DNA from 3 places in the Streptomyces sp. NBC_00252 genome. Region 1 is predicted to be linked to each of the others. Evidence: riboswitches for the same ligand, from Rfam matches in the RefSeq annotation. Region 1 holds a riboswitch; each other region holds the start of a gene.
The links. A riboswitch is a leader RNA that binds a small molecule or an ion and turns the genes downstream of it on or off. The one in region 1 is predicted to bind S-adenosylmethionine.
Positions count from the first base shown of each region.

Region 2: it holds a riboswitch for S-adenosylmethionine, as region 1 does, so the genes downstream of both, OHT77_RS32220 (aminotransferase class V-fold PLP-dependent enzyme) here and thrC (threonine synthase) in region 1, are expected to answer to the same signal.
Region 3: it holds a riboswitch for S-adenosylmethionine, as region 1 does, so the genes downstream of both, OHT77_RS03320 (ABC transporter substrate-binding protein) here and thrC (threonine synthase) in region 1, are expected to answer to the same signal.

Region 1 covers NZ_CP108087.1:4,757,950-4,763,539, forward strand. The annotation lists gene groL (chaperonin GroEL) at 1-1,292, opposite strand, end outside; gene OHT77_RS20650 (cold-shock protein) at 1,655-1,861, opposite strand; gene OHT77_RS20655 (MoaD/ThiS family protein) at 2,314-2,589, opposite strand; gene thrC (threonine synthase) at 2,676-3,992, opposite strand; SAM riboswitch class I at 4,010-4,166, opposite strand; gene OHT77_RS20665 (glucosyl-3-phosphoglycerate synthase) at 4,335-5,279, shown strand; gene OHT77_RS20670 (alpha,alpha-trehalose-phosphate synthase (UDP-forming)) at 5,381-5,590, shown strand, end outside.
Region 2 covers NZ_CP108087.1:7,264,277-7,269,866, reverse strand. The annotation lists gene OHT77_RS32230 (rhomboid family intramembrane serine protease) at 1-707, shown strand, start outside; gene OHT77_RS32225 (Lrp/AsnC family transcriptional regulator) at 704-985, shown strand; gene OHT77_RS32220 (aminotransferase class V-fold PLP-dependent enzyme) at 1,484-2,845, opposite strand; SAM riboswitch class IV at 3,010-3,126, opposite strand; gene trpD (anthranilate phosphoribosyltransferase) at 3,201-4,265, opposite strand; gene qcrB (cytochrome bc1 complex cytochrome b subunit) at 4,399-5,590, opposite strand, start outside.
Region 3 covers NZ_CP108087.1:758,476-764,065, forward strand. The annotation lists gene OHT77_RS03310 (ABC transporter permease) at 1-635, opposite strand, end outside; gene OHT77_RS03315 (ABC transporter permease) at 639-1,721, opposite strand; gene OHT77_RS03320 (ABC transporter substrate-binding protein) at 1,718-3,352, opposite strand; SAM riboswitch class IV at 3,584-3,693, opposite strand; gene OHT77_RS03325 (LLM class flavin-dependent oxidoreductase) at 3,806-4,870, opposite strand; gene OHT77_RS03330 (ATP-binding protein) at 5,167-5,590, opposite strand, start outside.

The sequences.
Region 1 (5,590 bases):
CCTTCGAGCTCGAGCTTCTCGAAGACGTGGCCCGCCTGGATGAGCGCGACGCCGCCACCGGCGACGATGCCCTCCTCGACGGCCGCCTTCGCGTTGCGAACGGCGTCCTCGATGCGGTGCTTGCGCTCCTTGAGCTCGACCTCGGTGGCCGCGCCCGCCTTGATGACGGCGACGCCGCCGGCGAGCTTGGCGAGGCGCTCCTGGAGCTTCTCGCGGTCGTAGTCCGAGTCGCTGTTCTCGATCTCGGCGCGGATCTGGTTGACGCGACCGGCAACCTGGTCCGCCGAGCCCGAGCCGTCGACGATCGTCGTCTCGTCCTTGGTGATGACGACCTTGCGGGCGCGGCCGAGGAGATCCACGGTCGCGTTCTCCAGCTTGAGGCCGACCTCCTCGGAGATGACCTCGCCGCCCGTGAGGATGGCGATGTCGCCGAGCATGGCCTTGCGACGGTCACCGAAGCCCGGAGCCTTGACGGCGACGGACTTGAAGGTGCCGCGGATCTTGTTGACGACCAGCGTGGACAGGGCCTCGCCCTCGACGTCCTCGGCGATGATCAGCAGCGGCTTGCCCGACTGCATGACCTTCTCCAGGAGCGGGAGCAGGTCCTTGACGTTGGCGATCTTCGAGTTGGCGATCAGGATGTACGGGTCGTCGAGGACGGCCTCCATACGCTCCATGTCGGTGGCGAAGTACGCCGAGATGTAGCCCTTGTCGAAGCGCATACCCTCGGTGAGCTCGAGCTCGAGCCCGAAGGTCTGGGACTCCTCGACGGTGATGACGCCTTCCTTGCCGACCTTGTCCATCGCCTCGGCGATGAGCTCGCCGATCTGGGTGTCGGCGGCGGAGATGGAGGCCGTGGAAGCGATCTGCTCCTTGGTCTCCACGTCCTTGGCCTGCTCCAGCAGGGCACCGGAGACGGCCTCGACGGCCTTCTCGATACCGCGCTTGAGGGCCATCGGGTTGGCGCCCGCGGCTACGTTGCGCAGACCCTCCTTGACGAGGGCCTGGGCGAGGACGGTCGCGGTGGTCGTACCGTCACCGGCGACGTCGTCCGTCTTCTTGGCGACTTCCTTGACCAGCTCGGCGCCGATCTTTTCGTACGGGTCCTCGAGCTCGATCTCCTTGGCGATGGAAACACCATCGTTGGTGATCGTGGGGGCGCCCCACTTCTTCTCGAGGACGACGTTGCGGCCCTTGGGGCCAAGGGTGACCTTGACGGCGTCGGCGAGCTGGTTCATCCCGCGCTCGAGACCGCGCCGTGCCTCCTCGTCGAACGCGATGATCTTGGCCATGTGAAGTGGTCCTCCCGGACTGGGGTGGATTGCTCCGGACCGCGCTGGCGCCCGCGACGGACGGCCTGCCTGCCTCGTGGTTCCTTGCACCACCTGGCCTGCGGGCCTCACCGACCCGGTCCTTCGTTATCACTCTCACCTTCAGAGTGCTAACGCCAATGATTAGCACTCGGCATGGTCGAGTGCAAGCGGCTCCCGAGTTCTGGGCCCCTTCCCAGCGGGACGCGCGGGACCCGCGCGTCACCCGCGCGAGGCATGCTCAGGACATGCCGAAGGGCCCGTACCCCAGGAGGTGACCCCCCAGGAGTACGAGCCCTTCGGTGAGGAACGAAGAACGTCGCTGCTGTTCGTCGGCGCGTGCTTCAGCTGGTCGCGAGCCGGACCATGTCCGCCTGCGGCCCCTTCTGACCCTGCGAGATCTCGAAATCGACCCGCTGACCCTCTTCCAGGGTGCGGTAGCCGTCCATCTGAATCGCGCTGTAGTGGACGAAAACATCCGCACCACCGTCGACCGCGATGAAGCCGTACCCCTTCTCCGCGTTGAACCATTTGACGGTGCCCTGAGCCATGCCTAACTCCCCTATTACTGGCCCTTGCACGGACCCGCACTTCGCGGATCCGGGTCAGACCTCACCCCCCACAGGATTGGGGGCGTGCGCCGGAACGCGTCGACCGCGGCCGAATGTATCCGTCCAACTGCCGTCTGCAACAGGTCAATCAGACGAGAATTCCGGGCAGGACCGGTCGGGAATATACGGAGAATTCGCCCGACTTCAGGGCAAGTCGGGCTCCACAAAGAGAACATAACGCGCAAAAGGAATGCACACTTTGGCTGCTTCTCATCGCACGCGGAGCGGGTACTCATATGCGTCCGGCATGCGGAGTGGAGCGCGTTCCCCAACTGTACCCCGCTCAACCATGCAGAATTGCCCCCTCCGCTTCTCTCACGGAGGGGGCAATTCGATGAACTCTTGGTAATCGGCGTTACCGAGGGTAATTTTCGGCGCCGATCAACGACCGCTCAGCCACCGGCGACGGCCGGAATGATCGACACCCCGGCCCCGTCCGGAGTGGCCGTCTCCAGCCCCTGCTCGAACCGCACGTCATCGTCATTCACATACACGTTGACGAACCGCCGCAGCTTGCCCTGATCATCCAGCACCCGGGCGGAGATCCCGGCGTGGTTCTTCTCGAGGTCACTGATGACCTCGGCGAGGGTGCCACCTTCGGCGGTCACCTCGGCCTGCCCACCGGTGTAGGTGCGGAGAATGGTAGGGATGCGGACACTAACGCTCACGATGAAACCTCCGGTCAGATGATGCCCTCAGGGGCGCGGGGAACTGCGCGACCAGCCCCCACGGGCCCGCAGTCAAAGAACGACGCTCAGGACGCGAGTCCAGCTTCCCTGAACGACTCGAGGTTCGGCCGGATGGTCGCGGTGAGCCCAGTACCGGCAACCGCATCCAACGTCTTGAGCCCATCACCGGTGTTCAACACGACAGTGGTCAGCGTCGGATCCAGCAACCCGCTCTCGATCAGCTTCTTCGCCACCCCCACGGTCACCCCACCCGCGGTCTCGGCAAAGATCCCCTCGGTCCGCGCAAGCAACTTGATCGCGTCGACGACCTGCTCGTCGTTGACGTCCTCGACCGCCCCACCGGTCCGCCGAGCGATGTCCAGCACATACGGACCGTCCGCGGGGTTCCCGATCGCCAGCGACTTGGCGATCGTGTTCGGCTTCTGCGGCCGTACGACGTCGTGCCCCGCCTTGTAGGCGACCGACACCGGCGAGCAGCCCTCGGCCTGCGCGCCGAAGATCTTGTACGGCTTGTCCTCGACGAGCCCGAGCTTGATCAGCTCCTGGAGCCCCTTGTCGATCTTCGTGAGCTGCGACCCGGAGGCGATCGGCACGACGAGCTGGTCCGGGATCCGCCACCCCAGCTGCTCGCAGATCTCGTACGCGAGGGTCTTGGAGCCCTCCGCGTAGTACGGCCGGAGGTTGACGTTGACGAAGCCCCAGCCCTCCCCGGCCGGGTCGCCGATCAGCTCGGAGCAGAAGCGGTTCACCTCGTCGTAGTTGCCCTCGATGCCGACGAGCTCGCCGCCGTAGATCGCGGCCATGACGATCTTGCCCTGCTCCAGGTCGTGCGGGATGAACACGCAGGAGCGGAAGCCGGCCCGGGCGGCGGCGGCGCCGACGGCGCCGGCGAGGTTGCCGGTGGAGGAGCAGGAGAGGGTGGTGAAGTCGAAGGCGCGGGCCGCCTCGATCGCCTGGGCCACGACGCGGTCCTTGAAGGAGTGCGTCGGGTTGCCGGAGTCGTCCTTGACGAACAACTTGCCCGCGTCGACGCCCAGTTCGCGGGCGAGGTTGTCGGCCTGGACGAGCTTGGTCCAGCCGGGGTTGATGTTCGGCTTGTCGGCCACGTCGGCGGGGACGGGCAGCAGGGGCGCGTACCGCCAGATGTTCGCGGGGCCGGCCTCGATCTGCTTGCGGAGCTCTTCGGTGTCGTAGGACGAGAAGTCGTAGGCGATCTCCAGCGGGCCGAAACACTCCTCGCAGGCGAAGACCGGGCCGAGGGGGACGCGGTGGCCGCACTCGCGGCAGGACAGCGCGGCGGCGGGGCCGAGATCGACGGTGTTCGCGGGGATCGTGTCCGGGTTCGCGGAGTTCGTGGTGCTTGCGACAGTCTGCGCAGCCATGGAGGGGAGGCCCTTTCTCCTCATCTTCCTCACGACGCATCTCGCCGTGAGACGGATTTGGCACCTTCCCGAGCCGGGAGCCTCACCACGTCAGCGTGCAGCTGAGTGCCAAGACCGGCTGGAGGGTTGCCGGGGCTTCATCGGGCCGTATCCCTCTGCCCCTCTGGATGAGCGGTATTCGATTGTGTACGCCGACGGCCCCCGACATGCGATGGTCATCAGCGTTGTTCAAGACTGTAACCGAAGGCCAGGACAGTTGAAGAGAGCCGTCCGAACCGCGAGACGGATCACACACACCGTGTGACCCCTTCTCGCCGAGAGAACGTAGAGGAGCCGCGCAACGTGCTGAAAGATGTCGAGCACTGGCTGAGCACTCGCTCCTGGTCCCTGACGGACCGGCCGCTGCACAAGATCCTGGCCGCCAAGCACCGCACGGGGCAGTCCGTCTCCGTCGTGCTGCCCGCGCTGAACGAGGAGGCGACGGTCGGCGAGATCGTCGCGATCATCCGTCACGACCTCATGCAGCAGGTCCCGCTCGTCGACGAGATCGTCGTCGTCGACTCCGGGTCCACCGACCGCACCTCCGAGGTGGCCGCCGCGGCGGGCGCCCGGGTCGTGCACCGTGACGACATCCTGCCCCGCATCCCCGCCGTGCCCGGCAAGGGCGAGGTGCTGTGGCGCTCGCTGCTGGTGACGAGCGGTGACATCGTCGCGTTCGTCGACGCGGACCTGAAGGAGTTCTCCTCGGACTTCGTCACCGGGATCGTGGGCCCGCTGCTCACCGATCCCGGCGTCGACCTCGTCAAGGCGATGTACGACCGCCCGCTCGGCGGCGCTGCCGGACAGGGCGGCCGGGTCACCGAGCTGATGGCCCGCCCGCTGCTGAACATGCACTGGCCGCAGCTGGCCGGTTTCGTGCAGCCGCTCGGCGGCGAGTACGCGGCCCGCCGCTCGCTGCTGGAGCAGCTGCCGTTCCCGGTCGGGTACGGCGTCGAACTGGGCATGCTGGTCGACGCGTTGCACCTGGTGGGCCTCGACGCCCTCGCCCAGGTCGACGTCGGCGTCCGCAAGCACCGGCACCAGGACGGGCAGGCCCTGGGCCGGATGGCCGCGCAGATCTACCGCACGGCCCAGCTCCGGCTGGCCCGCGGCCACCTCATCCGGCCGTCCCTGACGCAGTTCGAGCGGGGCCCGGACGGATTCGAGCCGCGCACCTACTCCGTCGACACGGAGGAGCGGCCCCCGATGGTCGACATCACCGAATACCAGTCCCGCAAGGTCGCATAACCGGGCGCAGACGGTCACGGACGGTCGTATACGGACTCATACGGTCCGCCAACGGCCGTCCGTACGTTTGAGCGTTTCCGGGCCGGGCTAGGTTGTGGCGTATGGCTTCCACGGCTTCCACTCCCCCTCGCGGTGCTGCTCAGGTGCTCGTCGCGTCCAATCGCGGTCCCGTCTCCTACGAGGTGGGCGACGACGGTTCGCTGCGCGCCAAGCGCGGTGGCGGCGGGCTGGTGTCCGGGCTCTCGGCCATCGGGCCGGACGCCGACGCGCTGTGGGTGTGCTCGGCGCTCTCCGACGGCGACCGCGAGGCG
Region 2 (5,590 bases), 2.5 Mb from region 1:
TCAGGACGTTCCGCGGCACATCGGCACCGATGACCTACGCCCTGATCGGCCTGTGCTGCCTGATCTTCGTCCTGGGCCCGGCCTCGGGTTTCGTCCCGTCCTACGGCACCAGTGACACGCTGCTCGCCGCGCAACGGGCGTACTTCCGCCGCTGGGGCGTGGTCCCCGCCGAACTGTTCGCCCACCCCACCCGCGAGGCGCTGACCCCGGTCACGGCCCTGTTCATCCACGGCAGCTGGGTCCACCTCCTCGGCAACATGCTCTTCCTCTACGTCTTCGGAGCGATGACCGAGGAACGGCTGGGCCGGGTCGAGTTCACGCTGTTCTACCTGGTCTGCGGGTACCTCGCGCTGCTGGGCTACGCGGTGGCCAACACGGACTCCGAGCAGTCGCTGGTCGGCGCGTCCGGGGCGATCTCGGCGGTCCTCGGGGCGTTCCTGTACCTGTTCCCCCGGGCGCGCGTGACGAGCCTCCTCCCCTTCCTCTTCTTCCTGCCGCTGCGCTTCCCCGCGTGGGTCGTGCTGCCGTTCTGGGCGGCCCTGCAGTGGCTGGCGGCGGGGCAGGCGGCGACGGGGCCGGGGGTGGCGTACCTCGCCCACCTCGTGGGCTTCACGCTCGGGTTCGGCTACGCGTGGGTGCGATTCGGTCGTACGACTAGAGTTGGGGCCGCCCCAGCAACGGTCCCCGAGGGAGAGAACCAGCCGTGATCACCGCGATCGTCCTCATCAAGACCAGCGTGGACCGGATTCCGGAGATCGCCGAGTCGATCGCCGCGCTCGAATCTGTGAGCGAGGTCTTCTCTGTCACCGGTACGTATGACTTGATCGCGATGGTTCGGGTGCGGCAGCACGAGGATCTGGCCGAGGTGATTCCTGGGCGGATCAGCAAGATCCCCGGGGTGGAGGGGACGGATACGCACGTCGCCTTCCGGACGTACTCACAGCATGACCTCGAGGCCGCGTTCGCCATCGGGTTGGACTCGTGAGGTTGGGCGCGTAGTGGGGTGGGGGGCGCGGATCGTCTGCGGGTGACCGGTCCGTCGTGGCTGGTCGCGCAGTTCCTCGCGCCCCTGAGGGGGTTGCTCTCAGGCTCGTTGCATCGGTTCGGGGGCGCCTCGGGCCCGCCGGGATGCAACGGCACTCGTTGTGACTGCTCGCGCCCGCGGGGCGGAGCCGCAAATCGACACCGCTCCGCGCCCTTTAGGGGATCGGCCTGAGGCTTGTTGCATCGGACCGGGGGCGCCTCGGACCCGCCGGGTACAGCGGCGCTCGTCGTGGCTGGTCGCGCCCGCGGGGCGGAGCCGCAAATCGACACAGCCCCGCGCCCTTTAGGGGATCGGCCTGAGGCTTGTTGCATCGGACCGGGGGCGCCTCGGACCGCCGGGTACAGCGCCGCTCGTCGTGACTGCTCGCGCCCGCGGGGCGGAGCCGCAGATCGGCACCGCCCCGCGATCCTCACGGCATCCGCTTGACGTCAGGCGAGATCACACCGCCGGGACGCAGCGGCCGTTTTCTGTGTGGTAGGTCCACTTGGCTCCCTTGGTGACCAACTCGCGGACCGCGCCTACGAAGCGGTCGACGTGCTCGTCGGGGGTGCCTGCGCCGAAGCTGACTCGGATGGCGTTGAGGGACTTTTCGCCGGGGGCCGCTTCGGGGGCGCCGCATTCGCCCTGGGTCTGGGGGTCGGTGCCCAGGAGGGTGCGGAGCAGGGGGTGGGCGCAGAAGAGGCCGTCCCGGACGCCGATGCCGTACTCGGCGGAGAGGGCGGCGGCGAAGTGGGAGCTGTTCCAGCCGTCGACGACGAAGGAGATCACGCCGACCCGCGGGGCGTCGTCGCCGAACAGGGACAGGACCTTCACCTCGGGGACCTCGGCCAGGCCCGCCCGTACCTTTTCGATCAGGTGCTGCTCGCGGGCGACCAGCGTGTCGAAGCCCGCTTCGGTGAGCGCCTTGCAGGCCGACGCGATGGAGTAGGCGCCGATGACGTTCGGGGAGCCCGCCTCGTGCCGGGCGGCGCTGTCGTGCCACTCCACGTCCACTCCCCCGTCCTCGCGCCGCGTGACCTTGCGGCTGGCGCCGCCGCCCGCGAGGTAGGGGTCGGCCGCCTGGAGCCAGTCGGCGCGGCCGGCCAGGACGCCCGAGCCGAAGGGGGCGTAGAGCTTGTGGCCCGAGAAGGCGATCCAGTCGACGTCGAGGTCCTGGACGGAGACCGGGTGGTGCGGAGCGAGCTGGGCGGCGTCCAGGACGATCCGGGCGCCGTGGGCGTGCGCGGCGGCGGCCAGTTCGCGCACCGGCCACAGCTCGCCGGTGACGTTCGAGGCGCCGGTGACGCAGACCAGGGCCGGCCCGTAGGGGTCGCGGGCGGCGAGGGCCTGCTCCAGGGTCTCGACGGCCTGGCCCGGGGTGCGCGGGGCGTTGAGGTAGGTGACCCGGGCGTCCTTCCAGGGCAGCAGGGACGCGTGGTGCTCGGTCTCGAAGACGAAGACCTGGCAGTCGGCGGGGAGCACCGCGGCGAGCAGGTTCAGGGAGTCCGTCGTGGAGCGAGTGAAGATCAGCTGGTCGTCGGGACGGCAGTCCAGGAACTCCTCGACCGTCTTGCGGGCGTTCTCGAACAGGTCGGTGGAGAGCTGCGAGAGGTAGCCGGCGCCGCGGTGCACGCTGCCGTAGTACGGGGCGTAGGCCGCGACGTCGTCCCAGACGCGCTGGAGGGCGGGGGCGCTGGCCGCGTAGTCGAGCGCCGCGTAGGTGACCTCGCCGCCCGTGACGAGCGGGACGGTGACATCCCGGCCGAGAACGGGCAGCGGTGCACAAATGGTCTGGGCGGCGGCAACGGTGGCGACAGACATGGTGAACTCCCGTGAGAGGCAGGCGAATTCACTGCGCGAGCCGACACGGCTGCGGCGCAGGAAAAGAAGAAGGGGGTATGCGGAGGCGGGGCTCGACGCCCTATCGCATTCGCTTGCTCACAGAGGGCTCCCTCGATGACCAGGACCCCTGGTGTCTTTCGAGGGGCCCGCGCTTGCCGCAGACCTCGCTGCCTACGGCCTGGTCTTCACCCGGGGCACCCCGCCACGGACGGAGGGTTGCCGGACAGTCGGCCGGGGCCTCATGACTGTCACTCATGACCTGGTCAGAAAACTTACGCGATGTGATCGTCGTCCCGCAACCCGTGTCCGGATCGCGGGACGACGACCCACTCGGTCACGCGTTGCTGGCGGCCGCCCAGCGCTCCAGCGTGCGCTTCGCGGCCCCGGAGTCGATCGACTCCCGCGCCTTCTCCATCCCGGCCCTGATCCGGTCCGCCAACGGCCCGTCCCCGGCCTCGAGGGCCACCAGGGCGGCCGCCGAGTTCAGGAGTACGGCATCCCGCACCGGGCCCGTCTCGCCGTCCAGGAGACGGCGGGCCACGTCCGCGTTGTACTCGGGGTCGGCACCGCGCAGGGCCTCCACCGGGACGAGTTCGAGGCCCACGTCCCGGGGGTCGAAGGCCTCCTCGGTGACCTTGCCGTCGCGGACGTTCCACACCCGGGAGGTGGCCGTGGTGGTCAGCTCGTCGAGACCGTCGTCACCGCGGAACACCAGCGCGGAGGAACCCCGTTCGGCCAGCACGCCCGCGATCAGCCCGGCCATGCGGGTGTCGAAGCAGCCGACCGCCGACGAGGTGACCTTCGCCGGGTTGGTCAGCGGGCCGAGGAGGTTGAACGCGGTCGGCACCCCCAGGTCCCGCCGGACCGCCCCTGCGAACCGCATCGTGGGGTGGAACTTGGCCGCGAAGCAGAACGTGATCCCGGCCTCCTCCACCACCTGCGCGACCCGCTCGGGCGACAGGTCGAGGTTGATGCCGAGCCGCTCCAGGACGTCCGAGGAACCGCTCGCCGAGGACGAGGCGCGGTTGCCGTGTTTGACGACCTTCGCGCCGGCCCCGGCGATCACGATGGCGGACATCGTCGAGATGTTCACCGTCTTCGCCCGGTCGCCGCCGGTGCCGACGATGTCGACCGCCGGTCCCGGGATGTGCAGCGGCTTCGCGTGGGCGTACATCGTCTCGACGAGCCCGGTGATCTCCTCGACCGTCTCGCCCTTGGCCCGCAGCGCCACCAGGAAGCCCGCGATCTGCGCGTCGGCCGCCTCGCCGCTCATGATCCGGTCCATCGCCCACGCCGTGTCGGCGGTGCTCAGGTCCTGTCCGGCCAGCAGCGCGCTCAGTACGTCGGGCCAGGAACGGGCCGCCGCGGTGTCGCCTCCAGCGGGGGTCACAGCGCTCATACGGCCGCTCCTGGGTGTCGTAGAAACCTGGTTGAAATACCGCCCCCACCCTATCCAGCGCGGGACACGGCGAAGGGCCCCGTCCGGTGTTCGGACGGGGCCCTTCGACTGTGGCGTGGCGACGCCTCAGCGATCAGTGGTGGCCGTGGCCGCTCGTGATCTCCTTGTACTCCTCGACGGTGGGCTTGGGGATCTGGGACTCCTCGCCGTAGTACGCCTCGCTCAGCTTGGCGCGCAGCTTCTCGGAGCCCTTCACCTTGCGTTCCACGCCGTTGTCGTCGACGGTCGCGCCGATCGCGGCCGGCACGTACTGCTCGTGCGCGGTGAGCGTGTGCAGCGCGTCCTGGCTGAGCGGCTCGTGGATCTCGACGAACTCACCGTGCGGCAGGCGCTTGATGATGCCGGACTCGCGGCCGTGCAGCACCTTGTCCCGGTCCCGGCGCTGGAGGCCGAGGCAGAACCGCTTGGTGGCGATGAAGACCAGCACCGGCACCACGAAGAAGCCGACGCGCACGAACCAGGTGATCGAGTTGATCGACAGGTGGAAGTGCGTGGCCCAGATGTCGTTGCCGCCACCGACGAGCAGGACGAAGTACCACGAGATCCACGCGGCACCGAAGGCCGTACGGGTCGGGGCGTTGCGCGGGCGGTCCAGGATGTGGTGCTCGCGCCGGTCGCCGGTGACCCAGGCCTCGATGAACGGGTAGACCGCGATCGACACCAGGACCAGCGGGAAGATCACCAGCGGGATGAACACACCCAGGACGAGCGTGTGACCCCAGAAGTTGATCTCCCAGCCCGGCATGACACGGATCAGGCCCTCGGAGAAGCCCATGTACCAGTCGGGCTGGGCGCCCGTGGAGACCATGTCCGGCCGGTAGGGGCCCATCGACCAGATCGGGTTGATCGAGGCGACCGCGGCGACGGCCGCGATGACACCGAAGACCAGGAAGAAGAAGCCTCCGGCCTTGGCCATGTAGACCGGCAGCAGCGGCATGCCGACGACGTTGTTGTTCGTCTTTCCGGGGCCCGCGAACTGCGTGTGCTTGTGGTAGAAGACCAGGATCAGGTGGCCGACGACCAGGCCGAGCATGATGCCCGGCAGCAGCAGGATGTGGATCGAGTAGAACCGCGCGACAAAGTCGCCGCCCGGGAACTCGCCGCCGAAGAGGAAGAACGACAGGTACGTGCCGACGATCGGCACGGACAGGACCGCGCCCTCCATGAAGCGGACACCGGTGCCGGAGAGCAGGTCGTCCGGGAGCGAGTAACCGGTGAAGCCGGTGAACATGCCCAGGACGAACAGCAGGAAGCCGAACAGCCAG
Region 3 (5,590 bases), 4.0 Mb from region 1:
AACATGATCCGCCAGGTGCCGGTGCCGATCACCCGGGCCGCGTCGACGAAGGGCTCGGCCTTCACCCGGATCACCTCGGCGCGTACGACACGGAAGTACTGCGGCACGAACGCGACGGCGACCGAGCAGGCCGCCGCGCCGAGGCCGCCGGCGAGGCTGGACTGGCCGCCGCTGATCACGATCGACATGACGATGGCGAGCAGCAGCGGCGGGAACGCGTAGAGCGCGTCGGCCAGTCCGACCAGCAACCGGTCGAGCCTGCCGCCGAGATAGCCGGAGGCCAGCCCGAGCACGGTGCCGGGGACGACCGAGAGCAGCAGTGCGGCGAGGATGATCTCCAGCGCGGTCCTGGCACCCCACACCGTGCGGGACAGCACGTCGTACCCGGCGATGGTGGTGCCCAGCGGATGCGCCCCACCCGGGTGCTGCTGCGACCCGAGCAGCCGCCCCCCGTCCTGAAGTTGGGCATAGCCGTACGGGGCGAGCAGCGGGCCGAGGAGGGCGGTGAGGAGGAACAGGACGGTGAGCGCGGCGCCGGTGAGCAGCATGGCGCGCTGCACCGGGCCGCCGGTGCGCAGGCGGGCGCGCAGCCGGTCCGGCAGCACCGTGGGCCGTCGTGCGAGGAGTTGGGCCACGGCTCAGTACCTCACTCGGGGGTCGATGAGGGCCGCGACGACGTCGACGAGGAAGTTCGTCACCGCCACGACGACGGCGAACAGCGCCACGATGCCCTGCACCGCCGGGAAGTCACGGACCGTCAGGTAGTGGGCGAGCTCGTAGCCGAGGCCCTTCCACTCGAAGGTGGTCTCGGTCAGCACCGCTCCCCCGAGCAGCCCGGCGACCTGGAGTCCGAGAACGGTGACGACAGGGATCAGGGCGGGCCGAGTGGCGTGCCGGGTGACCAGGCGGAACGGCGCGACACCCCGGGAGCGGGCGGCCTCGACGTAGTCGGCGCCGAGGGTGCCGATCAGGTTGGTGCGCACCAGCCGCAGCAGGATGCCCGCGACGAGCAGGCCCAGCGCGACGCCCGGCAGCACGGCGTGCTGCAACACATCCGCCACGGCTGCCCCGTTGCCGCTGCGGAGGGCGTCGAGGAGGTTGAAGCCGGTGGTGCTGGTCTGGTTCTGGAGGAAGAGCTGCACGTCGGTACTGGCCCGGCCGGAGGCGGGCAGCCAGCCGAGTTGGATCGCGAAGACCAGCTTCAGCAGCAGTCCTACGAAGAACACGGGGGTGGCGTAGGTGAGGACGGCGAACAGCCGCAGCGCCGCGTCGGGCGCGCGGTCCCGGTACGAGGCCGCCACCATGCCCAGCGGGACGCCGACGGCGAGGGCCACCAGAAGCGCGTAGCCCGCGAGTTCGACGGTCGCGGCGCCGTAGGTGCCCAGGACGTGGGTGACCGGCTCGTTGTCGGTGACGGTGCGGCCGAAGTCGCCGGTCGCCAAGGACCTGAGGTAGTCCAGGTACTGGGTGAGCAACGGCCGGTCGTAGCCCGCCTGATGGAGCTTGGCGTGCAGCTGGTCCGGGGTGAGCCGGTCGCCGAAGGCGGCGCTGATCGGGTCGCCGGTGGCCCGCATCAGGAAGAAGACCAGGCTGACGAGGACGAACACGGTGGGGACGATGAGGAGGAAGCGGACCAGCAGATAGCGGGCGAGTCCGTACCCGGCGGCGCCGTCGGCCGGGGTGGCGACGGCGCCGGGGGTGTCCTGTGTCAGGGCGCTCACTTCTTCGCGAGTCCCGCCCAGCGGAACGTGTACGCGCTGGTCAACTCGGCGGGTACACCGCTGACTTCGCCGCGGGTGACGATCGCCGTGGACCCCTGGAGCAGCGGCAGGAGCGGCACCTGCGCGGCGGCCTTGTCCTGGACCTCCTTGAGGAGTTCGGCCCGCTTGCCGGCGTCGGTCTCGGTCTCCTCCTTCTTGATCAGCGCGCGTACGGCCGGGTCGTCGTAGTCGTTGGCGACCCAGCTGTTGGCCGAGTAGAAGGGCGAGAGGTAGTTGTCGGCGTCCAAGTAGTCGGCGTACCAGCCGAGTTGGTAGAGCGGGTAGAGATGCTTGACGCGGTCCTTGCCGTACTGGGTCCACTCGGTGGACTGCAGGTTCACCTTGAACAGCCCGGTGGCTTCGAGCTGGGTCTTGACGAGGGCGTACTCGTCGGCCGAGGACGAGCCGTAGTGGTCGCTGTTGTACTGCAGGTTGAGGGTGACCGGGGTGCTCACCTTCGCCGCCTTCAGCCGCGCGGTTGCGGCTGCCTTGTCGGGGCCGCCCTTCTTGTCGCCGTAGAGCGCCTTGAAGGAGTCATCGGCGCCGGTGAGGCCGTCGGGGACCGAGCTGTAGAGCGGCTGGTAGCTGTTCTTGTAGACCTGCTGGGCGAGTTGGGCCCGGTCGACGGAGTCGGCGACGGCCTGCCGTACGGCCAGTGCCTTGGCCCTGTCGGCGTTCTTGGTCTTCGTGCCGTACGGCTGCGTGTTGAAGTCGAAGACGATGTAGCGGATGCCGTTGCCGGAGCCGGTGTGGACCTTGATGTCCTTCTTCTTGGCCAGGTCGGAGAGGTCGGCGGTGGTGAGGGTGCGGTAGACGGCGTCGACGGTGCCCTGTTGGACGTCGAGCTTCAGGTTGCTGGCGTCGGTGTAGTACTTGAGCTGGACGTTCTTGGTCTTCGGCGTGCCCAACTGGCCGCCGTAGGCGCTGTTTTCACTGAAGGAGACCAGCGAGTTCTTGTCGTAGCTCGTGACACCGTACGGGCCGTTCCACGGCTTGGCGGCGACGATGGACTTGTCGTCGAGGATCTTGTCCGCCGGGAAGGTCTGCTCGTCGACGATGTAGCCGGCCGCGGTGGACAACACCTGGGGAAACAGCGTGTCGTTGGCGGACTTGAGGGTGAAGACGACCGTGGTCGGGGTGGGGGCGGCGACGGAGGCGAGGTTGTACAGGAGCGACGACGGGCCGTTCTCGTCGGCGATCTTCAGGGTGCGGTCGAAGCTGAACTTGACGTCGGAAGAGGTGAGTTCGTGTCCGTTGGCGAACTTCAGCCCCTTCCGGAGCGTCACCGTGTAGTCCTTCGGCCCTGTCAGCTTGATGCCGCCGGCGAGGTCCGGGGAGACCTCCGTCGCGCCGTTCTTCACGCTGAGGAGGGTCGCGTAGACCTCGCTCTCGATGGTGCCGGACCCCGCGTCCCAGGCACCCGCCGGATCGAGGCTGGTCACCTGGTCCGTGGTGCCGACGGTGATCGTCGAACCGCCGGACGCGGTGGTGGTCTTGCTGCTGGTGCAGCCGGTGACGGCGACCAGGAAGGCGGTGCCGAGGGATACGGCGCCGAGGGAACGAAGGGGTCTGCCGGTGCTGGAGTGTGCCATGGCTGGTCTCTGTCTCCGCATGGATGAGTGCGCGAAAGGGGTGCGGCAGGCAGGACATGCCGGACGCGCGCTGTCGCGTGAAGGTGAGGGTGGTGGGCTGCGTGAAGAACGGGTCAGCTGTGACAGAGACAGCTGGAGACCAGCAGCAGATCCACGTGACGCCGGGAGCACAGCACGAGGGCAGTGGCCACGCCGTCCTCCTAGGGGTGTCGTCGGCAACTGGGGCCGGTGGAAACGCACTTGCAGAACAGAAACATCCGCCGAGCCGTCACCTGGAGCACCCCGCCGCGTCGAGGGTTGCCGACCGGCCAGCCAGGGCTTGATCACCGGTACTCGTAGCTCGCGCTCACCGTAGATCGACTGTTCTGCCGACGTCAAGGGCGCACAGGGAGCAACAAAGGTGAGGAGTACGGGAGTTGGGGCGAATCCTGTACGCAGCCCCCTTGCGTGGGGTCAGCGCAGCCGGGGCAGGAGTTGGTCGCCCACGCGGGCGATCTCCTGTTTGTAGGGCGTGTCCGAGAGGACGAAGTGGGTGATGCCGAGCTTGCGGTAGTTGTCCAGGGCGGTGGCGACGTCGGCGGCGGAGCCGACCAGCCAGGTCGTCGCCGCTCCCCCGCCGCCGAACCTGCCCGGCGCGGTGTAGAGGCAGGTGTCGAGTACCTCGCCCCGGGCGGCGAGGTCGTAGAGGCGCTGTTGTCCGACGGCGGTCTTGCGGTTCCCGGTCCAGGTCAGTTCGTCGCCCGGGCCGGACGCCATCCGGGCGACGCGTTCCTCGGCCGCCCGCCATGCCTCCTCCGTGGTGTCGCGGACCACGGTGGTGATGCGCAGGCCGAACTGGAGGGGCTTGAGTCGGCGGTCGACCTGGTTGCTCAACTCCCGCAGGCGGTCGATGCGTTCGGCGAGTCCGGCGAGGGGTTCGCCCCAGAAGAGCTGGACGTCCGCCTCCGCCGCGGACACCCGCTCGGCGGCTTCGGAGGCGCCGCCGAAGTAGAGCGTCGGGTGCGCTCTCGTGTCCGTCCGGTAGGGATGCGGGGCCACGGTCGACCCGCTCACCTGGAAGTGCTCGCCGTCGAACGTCACGTCCTCCTCGGTCCACAGCCGCCGTACGAGACGCATGAACTCCTGTGTGCGCTCGTACCGTTGGGCGGGATCACTGCGTCCGTCGCCGTAGGCGGCGAGGTTGTCGAGGCCGCTGACGATGTTCACCAGGACCCGGCCGCGGCTGAGCTGGTCCAGGGTCGCCGCGGCGGCGGCGAAGTGGGCGGGCTGCCAGTAGCCGGGGCGGACGGCGATGAGGGGCTTGAAGGTGGTGGTCCTGGCGGCCAGGGCGGTGGCGACGGTGAAGGTGTCGGGGCGGCCCCATCCGGTGCCCAGGAGCGCGCCGCCCCAGCCGTGGCGTTCGGCCGTGCGGGCGAGGTCGGTGGAGTACTCGACGGAGCCCCAGCCGTCCGTCGTGTCGTCGCCGCGGTGACCCGGCTCGACGGTGTTGGGGATGTACCAGAGGAATTCCGGGCTCATCGTGCTTCCGATCGCGGCATTGACCGACGGCGGAGCGTCGACTGACCGTCCGGGCCGGTGCGTACGGGAGTACGTCACGAAAAAGGGGGACGCACTGTGGATCGCGGAGTGGATCAGGGGATCAACACAGCGCGCTGCCCACGCGAACGAGGTCGATACAACGCTCGCTGGTGAGCAGCAGGACCTCGGGCATGTGATCGAGTTTCCGAGGCCTCGGTCCGGAAGTCAATGGCCTCGCGACGGCCGCGCCACGGCCGCCGCGGTCGGCTCCGCCCGATCGGCGGCTCGAACGGCCTTCAGTCCTTCGGCGTCCGCTGCGAGCCGGCCGTCTGCGGCTTCGCCCCGGGTGCGTGGAAACAGGCGCTGACCGACTTGCCGTGCGGACAGGGCCGGGTCTCCCAGGTGTCGGCCACGGCGTCCACGAGGAGCATGCCGCGTCCGCCGAGGCGCTCCATGTCGGCGTCGCGGGGAGTCGGCATCTCACTCGACCTGTCGTGCACCGAGACGTGCAGACAGTTGTCGTCGCACGTCATCACCAACTGGGCGCTGCTGTGGGCGTGTCGGTGGGCGTTGGTCACCAGCTCGGAGACGGTGAGCACCACGGCGTCCGCCGTTTCCGGCGCGGTGGTGGTCCAGCCCAGCGCGTCCAGGTGCCGACGTGCCCAGTCACGGGCCGACTTCACTTCACTGTTCAAGGGAAGCGTGCGGGCCCAGCCCACT